4 regions of the Vibrio pomeroyi genome follow, and region 3 is predicted to be linked to each of the others. Evidence: predicted binding sites of a transcription regulator. Region 3 holds the regulator's gene; each other region holds the start of a gene.

Region 1 (3,252 bases), 240 kb from region 3:
TAATGGCACAAGGCAGTCAAATTAAGAGCACAGGTTTAACCGAGGCATTTGACCTTAATGAGTTTAATACTCTGTACCCGAAAGCGATTCTACTAGGTGTGATTACTAACGGTGACTTTCGCTTAATTACACAAGGTTCTGAGCTGGAAAAACTGATATCAACGGAATGCGAGATCATCAGTTTGTTGCCGCCGTCAGATCCGGCAGAAAAAGCTGAGACTCCAGATAAATAGCGATTAGTTTTGTATCTAAAACGAATCGCTTGATATCAAAAAAGCCGCAACGTTCTTCACGTTGCGGCTTTCTAAGTCTATTTATACTGTCGTCTGCAGATTTGTCGTTCGCAGATTACTTTGAGTGAAACTGCTCACAAGCGATCATCGTGTTTTCGATTAGGCTCGCCACTGTCATTGGGCCAACACCACCTGGTACTGGCGTGATGAAGCTTGCGCTCTCTTTCGCTACGTCGTATTCAACGTCACCCACTAGCTTGCCAGATTCTAAACGGTTGATACCAACATCGACCACAACGGCACCTTTCTTAATCCAAGCACCCGGAATGAAGTTAGGCTTACCAACGGCAACCACAACAACGTCTGCTTGACGTACGTGGCCTTCAAGGTCTTTGGTGAAACGGTGACATGTCGTCGTTGTACAACCCGCTAGAAGTAGTTCTAGGGTCATTGGACGACCTACGATGTTTGAAGCGCCAACAACAACCGCGTGCTTGCCACGTAAATCGATGTTGTAACGGTCAAGCAGTGTGATGATACCTTTTGGCGTGCAAGAGCGAAGCTTAGGCATACGCTGAGCCAAACGGCCAACATTGTATGGGTGGAAGCCATCAACGTCTTTTTCTGGTGTGATGCGCTCAAGAACGTGAGTGCTATCAATGCCAGCAGGTAGAGGTAGTTGAACCAGAATACCGTCGATCTCTGGGTCTTGGTTCAGTTGGTCTACTAATGTTAACAGTTCATCTTCTGTCGCAGTGGCTGGCAAATCGTAAGATTTAGATACGAAGCCAACTTCTTCACATGCTTTACGCTTACTTCCAACGTAAACCTGAGAAGCAGGGTCTTCACCCACTAAAACAACCGCTAGGCCCGGAGCGCGTAATCCAGCTTCAGTACGAGCTTTTACACGTGCAGCAACTTCAGAGCGAACCGTTTGAGAAATTAGCTTTCCATCAATATTTTGAGCAGTCATGAATTTCCTTAGTATTGATATTCAAGTTAGTGGCTGATGTTTTTGGCGCATTATTCCAGAAAATCTTTTTGATTACCATCAAGCAAACGTTTGCTTTGGTCTATTTTCCAACACTTATATGTTTGTTGCCCTTTTTTTACTCACTTAGATCAGAATGTTACATAAAGCCGTTGCTTTACTGATTCGAATTCGTATAATTCGTTCCTGTAGCGCGCCCTTAGCTCAGCTGGATAGAGCACGTCCCTTCTAAGGATGTGGTCGAAGGTTCGAATCCTTCAGGGCGTGCCATTATTTAAAGAAACCCGATAACTCTCAGAGTTGTCGGGTTTTTTGCGTTTCAGGGCGACTTAAACTTCTTTCTACTTGTTCTTCTACGTACTTGTCGACTTCTGCTAAACCACCACGATCTCCGGAATATATCGAAGTCCCAGCATCGTACATCCATCCTCGAAGTAACTATCTGTCACAACGTTGAAACCGAATTTACCATAGTAGTCTTTAAGGTGTGCTTGTGCCGAAATAAAAATAGAGCAGTCAGGATAAATCTTGCGAGTCGCATCGAAGCTTACTTGCATAAGTTGGTTACCAACCTGTTTACCACGATACTCTTTTGCCACGATTACTCGGCCGATACACACATCGTCAGCATCTGAATCGAGTAGAGGAAGAACATCCACTGGGTATCCAAGCTTTTGAGCCATAATACGGCTGTAAGCGACCAGACGTTCGTTCTCATAACCCATGACGTGATAAGTCTCGGGATGGTTATCTTTGCCATCCAAATCACTGTAGGGTGTGTTCATATCCACGATAAAAATATCGACTCTTTGTTGCAAGAAATCATAGAGCTCTTGAACAGACAGATCCGCAAACTTTTTAACTCTCCACTCAATCATTATTCTTCTCCTTATTATTGTGGGCTACAACATAGAGAGTATTTAAAGCGAGTTCATTAACCTTTGTTAATTGGTCAATGTTACTGGTGAAAACGCCCACTTTAAAGCGACGCTCGTTTCCACTCGTTATTCATTTCGTTCGACCTATGTAATAGAAAGTTAAAATTGTTCCTTTTTTGGGGTTTACATCATTTGGTAATAAAGCCACTATGAATTCACGAAGAATAGACAAGTAAAGCTGTTCACCAGTGGGTTTAGGAATCAAACCTTCTGCTCAATAGCTGATTTAGAGGAAGTAATGGCAGGAAACAGTATCGGACAACATTTCCGCGTGACCACGTTCGGAGAAAGTCACGGTATCGCACTAGGATGTATCGTAGATGGGTGCCCACCAGGATTAGAAATTACCGAAGCAGACCTTCAAAGAGATTTGGATCGTCGTCGCCCCGGTACTTCTCGCTATACAACGGCTCGCCGTGAAGCGGATGAAGTGAAAATCTTATCAGGTGTATTTGAAGGCCAAACTACGGGTACTTCTATTGGTCTATTGATTGAAAATACAGACCAACGCTCTAAAGACTATTCCGAAATTAAAGACAAGTTCCGCCCTGGCCACGCTGACTATACGTATCATCAAAAGTACGGTGTGCGTGATTACCGAGGTGGTGGTCGTTCTTCAGCTCGTGAAACGGCAATGCGTGTTGCAGCAGGTGCAATTGCGAAGAAATACCTAAAACAAGAATTTGGTGTTGAAATCCAAGCTTACCTTTCTCAAATGGGTGATATCTCAATTGATAAAGTGGATTGGAACGAGATTGAAAACAACGCTTTCTTCTGTCCTGATGCCGACAAAGTACCAGAATTTGATCAACTGATTCGTGACTTGCTAAAAGAAGGCAACTCGATCGGTGCGAAGATTCAAGTGGTTGCGACTAAAGTGCCAGTAGGCCTTGGTGAGCCAATCTTTGATCGTCTAGATGCTGACATCGCGCACGCTCTAATGAGCATTAACGCTGTGAAAGGTGTTGAGATTGGTGATGGCTTCGATGTTGTTAATCAACGCGGTAGTGAACACCGTGACCCATTAACTCCAGAAGGTTTCAGCAGCAATCATGCTGGTGGTATCTTAGGTGGTATCTCTACTGGTCAA
Region 2 (3,252 bases), 410 kb from region 3:
GAAGCGGTATTCCAGAAATATGGTAGCGTCACAGTAGGCGAGATGTCTTCAACGACACTCGAGCATTGCCAACAGTACTCAAACATTGATAACAGCGAACTATCGATGGTGTTTAACTTCCACCACCTTAAGGTGGATTACCCCAATGGTGAAAAGTGGACCAATGCGCCGTTTGATTTCTTGCAGCTCAAGTCGATCTTCAATCATTGGCAAACAGGTTTGAACGGCAAAGGGTGGGGCGCATTGTTCTGGTGTAACCACGACCAACCGCGAGTAGTGAGCCGCTTAGGTGATGATCAGCAGTATCGTGTTGAGTCGGCCAAGATGCTGGCTGCGTCTGTACACATGATGCAAGGCACGCCGTATATTTATCAAGGTGAAGAGATTGGTATGACCAACCCAGGTTACACCGAGATCTGCCAATATCGCGATGTCGAGAGCACCAACATGTATGACATCATGGTCAATCGTGATGGTGTGGCGCATCAAGATATGATGGCGATTCTGGCGCAGAAATCTCGTGATAATTCTCGCACGCCGATGCAATGGAACAGTGAAGCCAATGCAGGCTTTTCACAAGCTCAGCCGTGGCTAGATGTTGCAAATAACTACACTGAGATCAACGCTGAGCAAGCGCTAGAAGATAAAGACTCTGTTTTTTACTTCTACAAGAGCTTGATTGAGTTACGTAAAGAAGTGCCAGTGATTACTCATGGTAGCTACAAAGATTTATTGCCTGAGCACCCATCGGTATTTGCGTATTCTCGCGAGACTGATAGTCAGACTTTGTTGTGTATTAATAACTACTACGGTGAAGAGGCGGAGTGCGTTTTACCGGAACGTTTTGATATGAGTAAGGCAAAGAGTTTGTTGTCTAACTATCAAGAAGCGAACACTTCAGTAGCAGTACATCATCAAGTCTTACGTCCTTACGAAACTCGTATTCTCTTGATTGAAGGCTAACCTTGTTTCATTTTAAGAAGCCTGATTCTATTCCCCTTAAAGGATTGGGCTTTTACAAAGGCTTTGGAGAGCTCCCCAAAGCCTTTTTGTTTTAGTTATAGTCTGGATTATCGTACTTTGAGTCTGCAGCTAGAGTGTCGAGTAGCCAGCGACGATAGGCGATAGAGCAGGTGTGAACGCTAAGACGCGTAGTTCACTGAATAACGTGTAGGCTTGTGATTCATCGCTAATACGATGTTCAATACCGCAGTGCCCAATACAGAAACTGCAATCACCCAAGGCGATACGAAGAAGAATGATGCAAACAGAATACACGCATCAATAGCCATTTGGGTTTTGCCCACTGAGATACCGTAGCGATCTTGAATGAACAAACACAAGACGTTGAAGCCACCCAAACTTGAGCGATGACGGAATAAGATCAGCATACCTAAGCCCATCAACAGGCCGCCTGCAACAGCGCAGTAAATCTCATTATGAACTTCTAATGAAATCACCAAGTATAAATGATCGGCAAACACAGACACTAAAGCCCCTGATATGGCACTGCTTATTGCGAAGTGACGGCCAAATCGTTTCCATGCTAATAAGTAGAATGGGCAATTAGCAATAAAGTACAAAATACCAAAGGTTACTGGCATAAATTGACTCAAAAGCAGAGCCAAGCCAGTAGTGCCACCAGTAAGCAGGTTCGCTGACTGTAAAAAGAAGACGCCTAACGCCACTAAAAACGTGCCAGTGAGGATTGCTACCCAATCTTCTTTACGTGAGTGTTTTTCCATCGTTTTTATAATTACCTAACCAATAAAGGCGTGCATAGTAGAGAAAAACCTTAGCTTTCGGTAGCTAGAGGGGCAAAATTAAGGTAAACCTATGTAATCTGCGTTTTACAGGGTGTAAATCGTAAAATTGACAGTAAGCGTCATCTTTGGTTGGATAAGCTTAATAACCATGATGAATCTTATTTGTGATTATGAAAAAACTGCATGATAAAATTGCAATTAGCTCTTTATGACCTAGATCAAATTATGTAGAATGCGTCACATCAAAACGGTGACGGAAACGTTTGCTTTCGGTCGTTGTGTGGTTTTTTTGAAACTTTCAGTACAATCTGAGTCAGGAGATACAGATGCTTAAGCGTGACATGAACATTGCTGATTACGATGCGGATCTATTCGCAGCTATCCAAGAAGAAACTCTTCGTCAGGAAGAGCACATCGAACTTATCGCTTCAGAAAACTACACAAGCCCACGTGTAATGGAAGCTCAAGGTTCTCAGCTAACAAACAAATACGCTGAAGGCTACCCAGGCAAGCGTTACTACGGTGGTTGTGAGTACGTAGACAAAGTTGAAACTCTAGCAATTGAACGTGCATGTGAACTATTTGGTGCAGAGTACGCAAACGTACAGCCTCACTCAGGTTCTCAAGCAAACAACGCTGTATACATGGCACTATTAAATGCAGGCGATACGGTTCTAGGTATGAGCCTAGCGCACGGTGGTCACCTAACTCACGGTTCTCCAGTAAACTTCTCTGGTAAGCTTTACAACATCATCCCTTACGGTATCGATGAAGCGGGTCAAATCGATTACGAAGAGATGGAAAAGCTGGCTATCGAGAACAAGCCTAAGATGATCATCGGTGGTTTCTCTGCTTACTCTCAAATCTGTGATTGGAAGCGCATGCGTGAAATCGCTGATAAAGTAGGTGCTTACCTGTTTGTAGATATGGCTCACGTAGCAGGTCTAATCGCTGCAGGCGTTTACCCGAACCCAGTTCCACACGCTCACGTAGTAACTACAACGACGCACAAAACGCTTGCTGGTCCTCGTGGTGGTCTAATCCTTTCTAACGAAGGCGAAGATCTTTACAAGAAGCTGAACTCAGCAGTATTCCCAGGCGGCCAAGGTGGTCCTCTAATGCACGTTATCGCTGGTAAAGCAGTAGCGTTCAAAGAAGCTCTAGAGCCAGAGTTCAAAGAATACCAAGCACGCGTTGTTGCTAACGCAAAAGCAATGGTTGCTGAATTCCTAGCACGTGGTTACAACATCGTTTCAGGTTCTACAGAGAACCACCTGTTCCTAGTTGACCTAATCAACAAAGACATCACAGGTAAAGAAGCAGATGCAGCACTAGGTGCAGCAAACATCACGGTAAACAAGAACTCAGTACCAAACGACCCACGTAGCCCATTCGTTACTTCAGGTATCCGTATCGGTTCTCCTTCTATCACTCGTCGCGGTTTCTCAGAAGCAGACGCGAAAGAGCTAGCAGGTTGGATCTGTGA
Region 3 (3,252 bases):
CGTTCAACGGAATCGATTCCTGCTTTTTTCAACATACGCTCAGTGGCGAGTCGAAGATTCGGCAGATCTTTGAGTCGAGTTGGCTTAGCAGAAGACTGTTCAGCTTTTTCTTCTTTAGCAAAACCCAGAGACGTTGTTGCGAGTTCCAAGATTTTCTCTTGGTCTTGCCACAGGCCTTCAGGCAAAGCGAAATATTTAGTAACGACAGGGAAACCACGTTTTTTGTAGACGTACGGTTGAAACCCTTGTTGTTCGAATTGCTTCGTTGTGCATTTGTCTGCCCGTATATGCAACTGGTCATTAACAACCAGAGCAAACATAGTGTCATCAGCAAAAAGACCGAATCCACCAAACATTGAGCGTGACTTAATTTTTCCTAGGGGCTCAAATAACTTCATTGAGTCCTTTAGTATCGGTTTATCCATGTTATTTATCTCGGTGTATTTGAACTACGCCACCAAATAAGCAGGTCCGAGAGATTAGCAAAATGTTGCAATTAAATTGTCAATAGGCTGTAAATTACTAAATTGTCAGTAGTTACTGCATTTTGCCATCGGTAACCCCGCTACCATACCAACGAGTGGTTTAGGCCGGAAGCTTTGCGTCCCACTTTTTCAAGTGGTTTGCCCTGTGCGTGACTGATTGAATAGAATAAAGTTTTTGTTGAATGAGGCTCACACTTGTTATTTCAAAATGTGACATTGCTTCAATTAATGATCTTTCTGTTGTGCATATAGGTTCATTATAGTTGTTGATAAAAAAAGCGCACCCAAAGGTGCGCTTAATGAAATAAAACTCGTTTTATCAATTAATTTAACGTTTTAACTGTACTTCGTTCAACAATCTCAGGGTGCATTTCGAAGACACGCTTCTCGTGATCTTTATCTTTTATACGTTCTAATAAAATCTCGAATGCATTCTTACCAACACGACGTTTAGGTTGGTGAACCGTTGTTAACGGTGGAGAGAAGTACTCAGCTAGTTCGATGTTGTCGTAACCAATGACTGAAATATCTTCAGGGATACGAATGCCTTTTTCTTGCAATCGGCTCATTAAGCCCAGCGCCATTGTATCGTTGAAACAGAATACTGCTGTTGGGCGATCTTTCATGTCAACGATTTGCTCTGCAGCAAGAACAGCAGTATCACACTCGAAGTTACCTTCAATGATCATGTTGTCATCGGCAGTAATCTTAGCTTCATTGAGTGCGCGTTTGTAGCCTGCGATACGTTCTACACAGGCCGCTTTGTCTAAGTGGCCACTTAAACAAGCAATCTTAGAGTGACCGCGCTCAATAAGGTATTTGGTTGCTAGGTAGCCACCTTCTTCAGAGTTATCGATGATCTTGTCAGCTTGAGAACTCTCTGGGCCCCAGTCCATAATCACTTTAGGGATGTCAGCGTGACGATCTAACATCTCTCTTAGTTCTTCAGTTAGGTCTGAACACATAACTAAGATGCCATCTACACGTTTCTCTGCAAGCATTCGAATGTAGTCACGTTGCTTCTCATAGATACCACCCGTGTTACACAGAATCAAAGTGTAACCTTGACGGTAGCAGTAGCTCTCAACACCATCGATAACTTCAGAGAAGAATAGGTTGGTTGATTGAGTAACAAGCATGCCGATAGTGCGTGTTGTATTGCACTTCAAACTACGAGCAACCGCGCTTGGTGCATAGTTCAGTTCATCTACGGCTTTGTTTACTTTTTCTTGAGTCGCTTCTGCAACAAAACGTGTTTTGTTGATTACGTGAGAAACGGTTGTTGTTGATACGCCGGCTAAGCGAGCGACATCTTTTATAGTGGCCATGGTTTTATCCTATTAGAAGCTACTTTCCCAAAGTACGGAATGAAGTAGCCGTTAAGCTACCTAACTAAGAGCTTAAATTTGTAGGGCTCTTTGGGTACTAAAGTGCTAAAAAACAAAAAACCGCTATGAGCGGCTTGTCTTAACACCGAAATGCTCTGAACTTTAATAAGCATAGCATTTCGTGAATGTTTCATATTTTATCGTTTGCGGTCACAATTTTAGACTGACTAGAAATTACTCGCAATAAAATTCACCCAGAAATCCGGGTGAATTGTCACATTCTACTGAATTTATTTACTTAGTCGCCCAATAAGCTATTCACCGGCTAAATATTGAGTGTCCAATTGACAGAATGCGAGTAGCAGAGATGAGACTGAAGCGTAGAAACCGAATTCATCAACGTCATGACATTTAACGTTGAATTTTGGTACCCAAGTTAGGAGTTGTTGCTCGATAAACTGTTGTTGAACAGCAAATGATTTCTCTAGCTCTTCTTCAAGCTCTGTTTCGTTAGAACGGATGATCAAGTTACCAAGGAAATCGAGTTCGATAGCAATGTGGTCTGCTGGCTCTTTCAGGTCTTGGTTAACCACTAAATTGTGTTTAGCCATGATCTCTTCCATCTCTTTTGCAGGCTTATCGTTTAATAGGCCAGTCTCACCGATGTACATAGAAGCGTATGGAAGGGCACCATGTTTATCCGTCTTTAAGAAAAGGTCACAAAAGTCAGCAGACAGTTCTAGCTGAGCGTCTTCACGTGTTTGCAGACGATTTAGCGCATCAACTAAGCTATCAATCGCAGGCTTTAGTGTTTCATTTTCACCTAAACCAGTTAGGAAAGAACGAATCTCAACAGAGTGGTAGTGATCGAGTTCTTCTTGAGTGAGCTCTTTGGCGAATAAGCTTGATAGCCACCAGTAGATTTCTGCTCTTTGCTCGTTGAACGCTTTCGTATCTTTCATTTCTTGGATCCTGATTTAGTCTTGCGGCGTTTGCATACTCAATATCGTCAAGTGATTTGGGATATAAACACCAAGGCTGAATAACAAGGTTATTTGCGAAACGCAAAGTTACTCGTTAGTAGTAATGCCTATATTGAATTGCGATGGGCGATAAATAGCAAGGTTTAAGATTGTCTTGTATCAAAAAAGATTCATCTTTCTGGCTTTTATCTTCTGTAACACTAGAATTGTTACTAGTTATGAATAGAATAGTTACTGAAACTATTAAATAAGAAAAGTGGTGTAGATGAGCTATCACGTATTAGTCGTAGAAGATGATGTGGTAACCCGCAGTAAACTGGTTGGATACTTCCAGAACGAAGGTTACACAGTGAGCGAAGCAGAAAGCGGCGCTCAAATGAGAAACGTGTTAGATGAAAACAACGTTGATCTCATTATGCTGGACATCAACTTACCAGGCGAAGATGGATTGATGCT
Region 4 (3,252 bases), 940 kb from region 3:
TGACTACGGTGATGCAATAAAAGGCACAGACAACGAAAACCGTCTGGGTCCAACACGTGCGATGCAGTCTGGCGCGGTCACCGCTAAAACCATGAAGCAAGCCATCATCCTCAACATCGTGTTTACCATGATTGCTGGACTGATTCTGATTTTTCATGCGCTGACCTCAATTGAAAGTATCTTATCTTTCATCGCATTAGGCGTATTAGCGATTGTGGCAGCCATTGCTTACACCGTGGGTAATAAGCCTTATGGTTACATTGGCCTTGGCGACTTGTCGGTATTTATCTTCTTTGGTTTGTTAGGCGTATCGGGGACTTACTTCCTACACACAGGTCATGTTGAACCAAGCCTATTCCTTCCTGCATTGGGCTGTGGTTTGATGGCGGTTGCGGTACTTAATATCAACAACATGCGTGACATCGAAAACGACAGTGAATGTGGCAAACGCACCATGGCAGTTCGCCTTGGCCAGCGTAAAGCCAAACACTACCACTTTGCGCTGCTTGGTTTAGCCCTTGTCTCTTTTGCTATTTACCTACTGATTCAAGAAAAGCCAGTCTGGATCAGCCTGCCGTTTTTACTGAGTATTGTGATTGTTTACAAGCATGGCAAGGCAGTTTGGGAAACAGAGAAACCAGCACAGATCGCGCCAATGATGCCTGTAATTGTGAAATGCTCATTGGTCACTAACCTATTGTTTGCAGGGGTTGTCGTAGCTCAAACTCTATTGAGTTAATTGAGACTAATCATTGCAAAGGGATCAAGCACCGATATACTCAAAGTAAGCTCATTGTTCAAAAGGTATACTAATGGAATACAACACTTCAGCACTGTGCGACATATATTTGGATCAAGTTGATGTCGTGGAGCCAATGTTCAGCAACTTCGGTGGACGTGCATCCTTCGCAGGACAGATCACGACATTAAAGTGCTTTGAAGACAACGCCTTGATTCGCTCGGTATTAGAGCAAGATGGTCTAGGACGTGTGTTGTTAATCGATGGCGGCGGCTCACTGCGTAAAGCGCTGATCGACGCTGAGATGGCCTTACTTGCCGAAGACAATGAGTGGGAAGGGATTGTGGTGTACGGCTGCGTTCGCGAAGTCGATGAACTTGAAGACATGAACCTAGGCATCCAAGCCCTAGCTTCTATTCCGGTTGGTGCAAGCCAAGAAGGTGTCGGTGAGATAGACGTACCAGTGAACTTTGGCAGCGTGACCTTCTTACCGGAAGATTATCTCTACGCCGATAACACCGGCATTATTCTTTCGGCTGAGCCTTTGGATGTTGAGCTTGATTTGGATGTTGAAGAAGAGGTTGAGTAAACCCTGTTAACGCCAAGCTAATCTTTCCAAAATTAAGAACAAACAAAAACGCCCGCTACTGAGTAGCGGGCGTTTTTTAAATCTGAAGAGTCGATTACTCTACTTCATCCATTTTACCAAGAAGGTTACGGATGCGATCTTGCCATGCTGAATGCTCTTCTTGCATCTGCTGAGTTTTTTGCTCTAGCTCGTGACGGCTTGCTTTAAGCTCACCAGCTTCAGTTGCTAGTGCTTGTTTCTCTTCTTTAAGCTCTTCCACTTCCATTTGAAGAAGTGCAATTGTATCTACTGCTGTTTGAATTTTTGCTTCTAGCTGCTCTAGTACTTCAAAAGACATTCTGGCCTACCTTTAAGTTATCCATTTGATGGTGAAGGTTCACTCCACTTATTTCCCCATTCTACTCAGCAGAGCAAGGATAAACACTCAATATATTCGATATTTTGCGCCATTCGATGAAAAAAACAGCGCTTTTTACCGAATATTGACGTGAATGATTACTGCCACAACAGCAAACCAATTATTTTGATGAATATTAGCGGTTTTCCACTGCAAATTGATCGAGAGCAATCCCGAAAAAACAAAAAGGCAAACGTTTCCTTTTGGATATGGTAAAATCCGCCGCGAAATTTCTATTCCCCCTTTGAAAATTTTGGAGTCCGCATGAAACGCGATTTAGCAATGTCATTCTCTCGTGTCACAGAAGGTGCAGCACTAGCTGGTTACAAGTGGCTTGGCCGTGGCGACAAAAACGCTGCAGATGGCGCTGCTGTAGAAGTAATGCGTAGCCTACTTAACAAAACCGAAATCAGCGGTGAGATTGTTATTGGCGAAGGTGAAATCGATGATGCACCTATGCTATACATCGGCGAAAACGTAGGTGTGGGCGGCGATGCTGTCGATATCGCCGTTGACCCAATTGAAGGGACACGCATGACAGCAATGGGCCAATCAAATGCATTGGCAGTATTGGCTGCAGGCGAAAAAGGCAGCTTCCTTAAAGCACCTGATATGTACATGGAAAAGCTAGTTGTAGGCCCGGGCGCTAAAGGCGTTATCGACCTAGAACTGCCACTGAAAGAAAACCTAGAAAACATTGCTAAGGCTCTGGGCAAAACACTGGATACACTGGTTGTAACGACACTGGCTAAGCCACGTCACGATCAAGTTATCGCCGACATGCAAGCTATGGGCGTTCGTGTATTCGCAGTGCCAGATGGTGATGTTGCGGCTTCTATCCTAACCTGTATGCCAGACAGCGAAGTAGACGTAATGTACTGCATCGGCGGCGCACCTGAAGGTGTGGTTTCTGCTGCTGTTATTCGCGCACTTGACGGTGATATGCACGGTCGTCTGCTTCCTCGTCACGAAGTCAAAGGCGACACAGAAGAGAACCGCAAACACGGTGAACTTGAACTAGAGCGTTGTGCCGAAATGGGCGTAACAGCTGGTATAGTGTTGAAGATGGAAGACATGGCTCGCAGCGACAACGTTGTATTCTCAGCAACAGGCATCACTAAGGGTGACTTGCTAGAAGGCATTTCTCGTCAAGGCAATATCGCGACAACAGAAACGCTGCTTATCCGTGGCCGCTGCCGCACGATTCGCCGCATCAAATCAATCCACTACCTAGAGCGTAAAGATCCTGAAGTAGTGGGTCACATCCTGTAAACCTAAATTAGGTTAAACAGAACAGACAAAGGCTGATACTAGATATCGGCCTTTTGTTTTATTGGCCTATGACAATCACCCCCTGCTTTCTGCCCAGAGCGCAAATTACAGTCAATATAGTAAATGGTTTGCTTTATAAACACCTTGCCTCATAATAGTAAGGTTCATGAGGTAGGGATAGTATGAAAACAAGCGACAAAATCTTACAGACCATTAAGCGTCAAGGCGCAGTAACTGCGAAACAACTGTCAGAAG

The links. Region 3 encodes PurR, which represses purine synthesis genes. Its sites were predicted from a motif close to TNANGNAAACGTTTNCNTNA; they were not measured.
Region 1: the regulator PurR is predicted to act here: its motif matches at 1,285-1,304, upstream of folD (bifunctional methylenetetrahydrofolate dehydrogenase/methenyltetrahydrofolate cyclohydrolase FolD).
Region 2: the regulator PurR is predicted to act here: its motif matches at 2,018-2,037, upstream of glyA (serine hydroxymethyltransferase).
Region 4: the regulator PurR is predicted to act here: its motif matches at 1,911-1,930, upstream of glpX (class II fructose-bisphosphatase).

Annotation. Positions count from the first base shown of each region.
Region 1 covers NZ_AP025506.1:2,669,809-2,673,060, reverse strand. Annotated here, with positions in the region: gene OCV12_RS11610 (cation:proton antiporter) at 1-233, shown strand, start outside; gene folD (bifunctional methylenetetrahydrofolate dehydrogenase/methenyltetrahydrofolate cyclohydrolase FolD) at 349-1,206, opposite strand; tRNA gene OCV12_RS11600 (tRNA-Arg) at 1,418-1,494, shown strand; gene OCV12_RS11595 (GNAT family N-acetyltransferase) at 1,599-2,102, opposite strand; gene aroC (chorismate synthase) at 2,401-3,252, shown strand, end outside.
Region 2 covers NZ_AP025506.1:2,836,389-2,839,640, reverse strand. Annotated here, with positions in the region: gene treC (alpha,alpha-phosphotrehalase) at 1-963, shown strand, start outside; gene OCV12_RS12400 (YitT family protein) at 1,143-1,745, opposite strand; gene glyA (serine hydroxymethyltransferase) at 2,093-3,252, shown strand, end outside.
Region 3 covers NZ_AP025506.1:2,430,611-2,433,862, reverse strand. Annotated here, with positions in the region: gene OCV12_RS10635 (TfoX/Sxy family DNA transformation protein) at 1-425, opposite strand, end outside; cyclic di-GMP riboswitch class I at 553-638, opposite strand; gene purR (HTH-type transcriptional repressor PurR) at 809-1,813, opposite strand; gene torD (molecular chaperone TorD) at 2,128-2,775, opposite strand; gene torR (two-component system response regulator TorR) at 3,062-3,252, shown strand, end outside.
Region 4 covers NZ_AP025506.1:3,366,348-3,369,599, forward strand. Annotated here, with positions in the region: gene OCV12_RS14940 (1,4-dihydroxy-2-naphthoate polyprenyltransferase) at 1-739, shown strand, start outside; gene rraA (ribonuclease E activity regulator RraA) at 813-1,328, shown strand; gene zapB (cell division protein ZapB) at 1,423-1,665, opposite strand; gene glpX (class II fructose-bisphosphatase) at 1,990-2,997, shown strand; gene OCV12_RS14960 (helix-turn-helix transcriptional regulator) at 3,180-3,252, shown strand, end outside.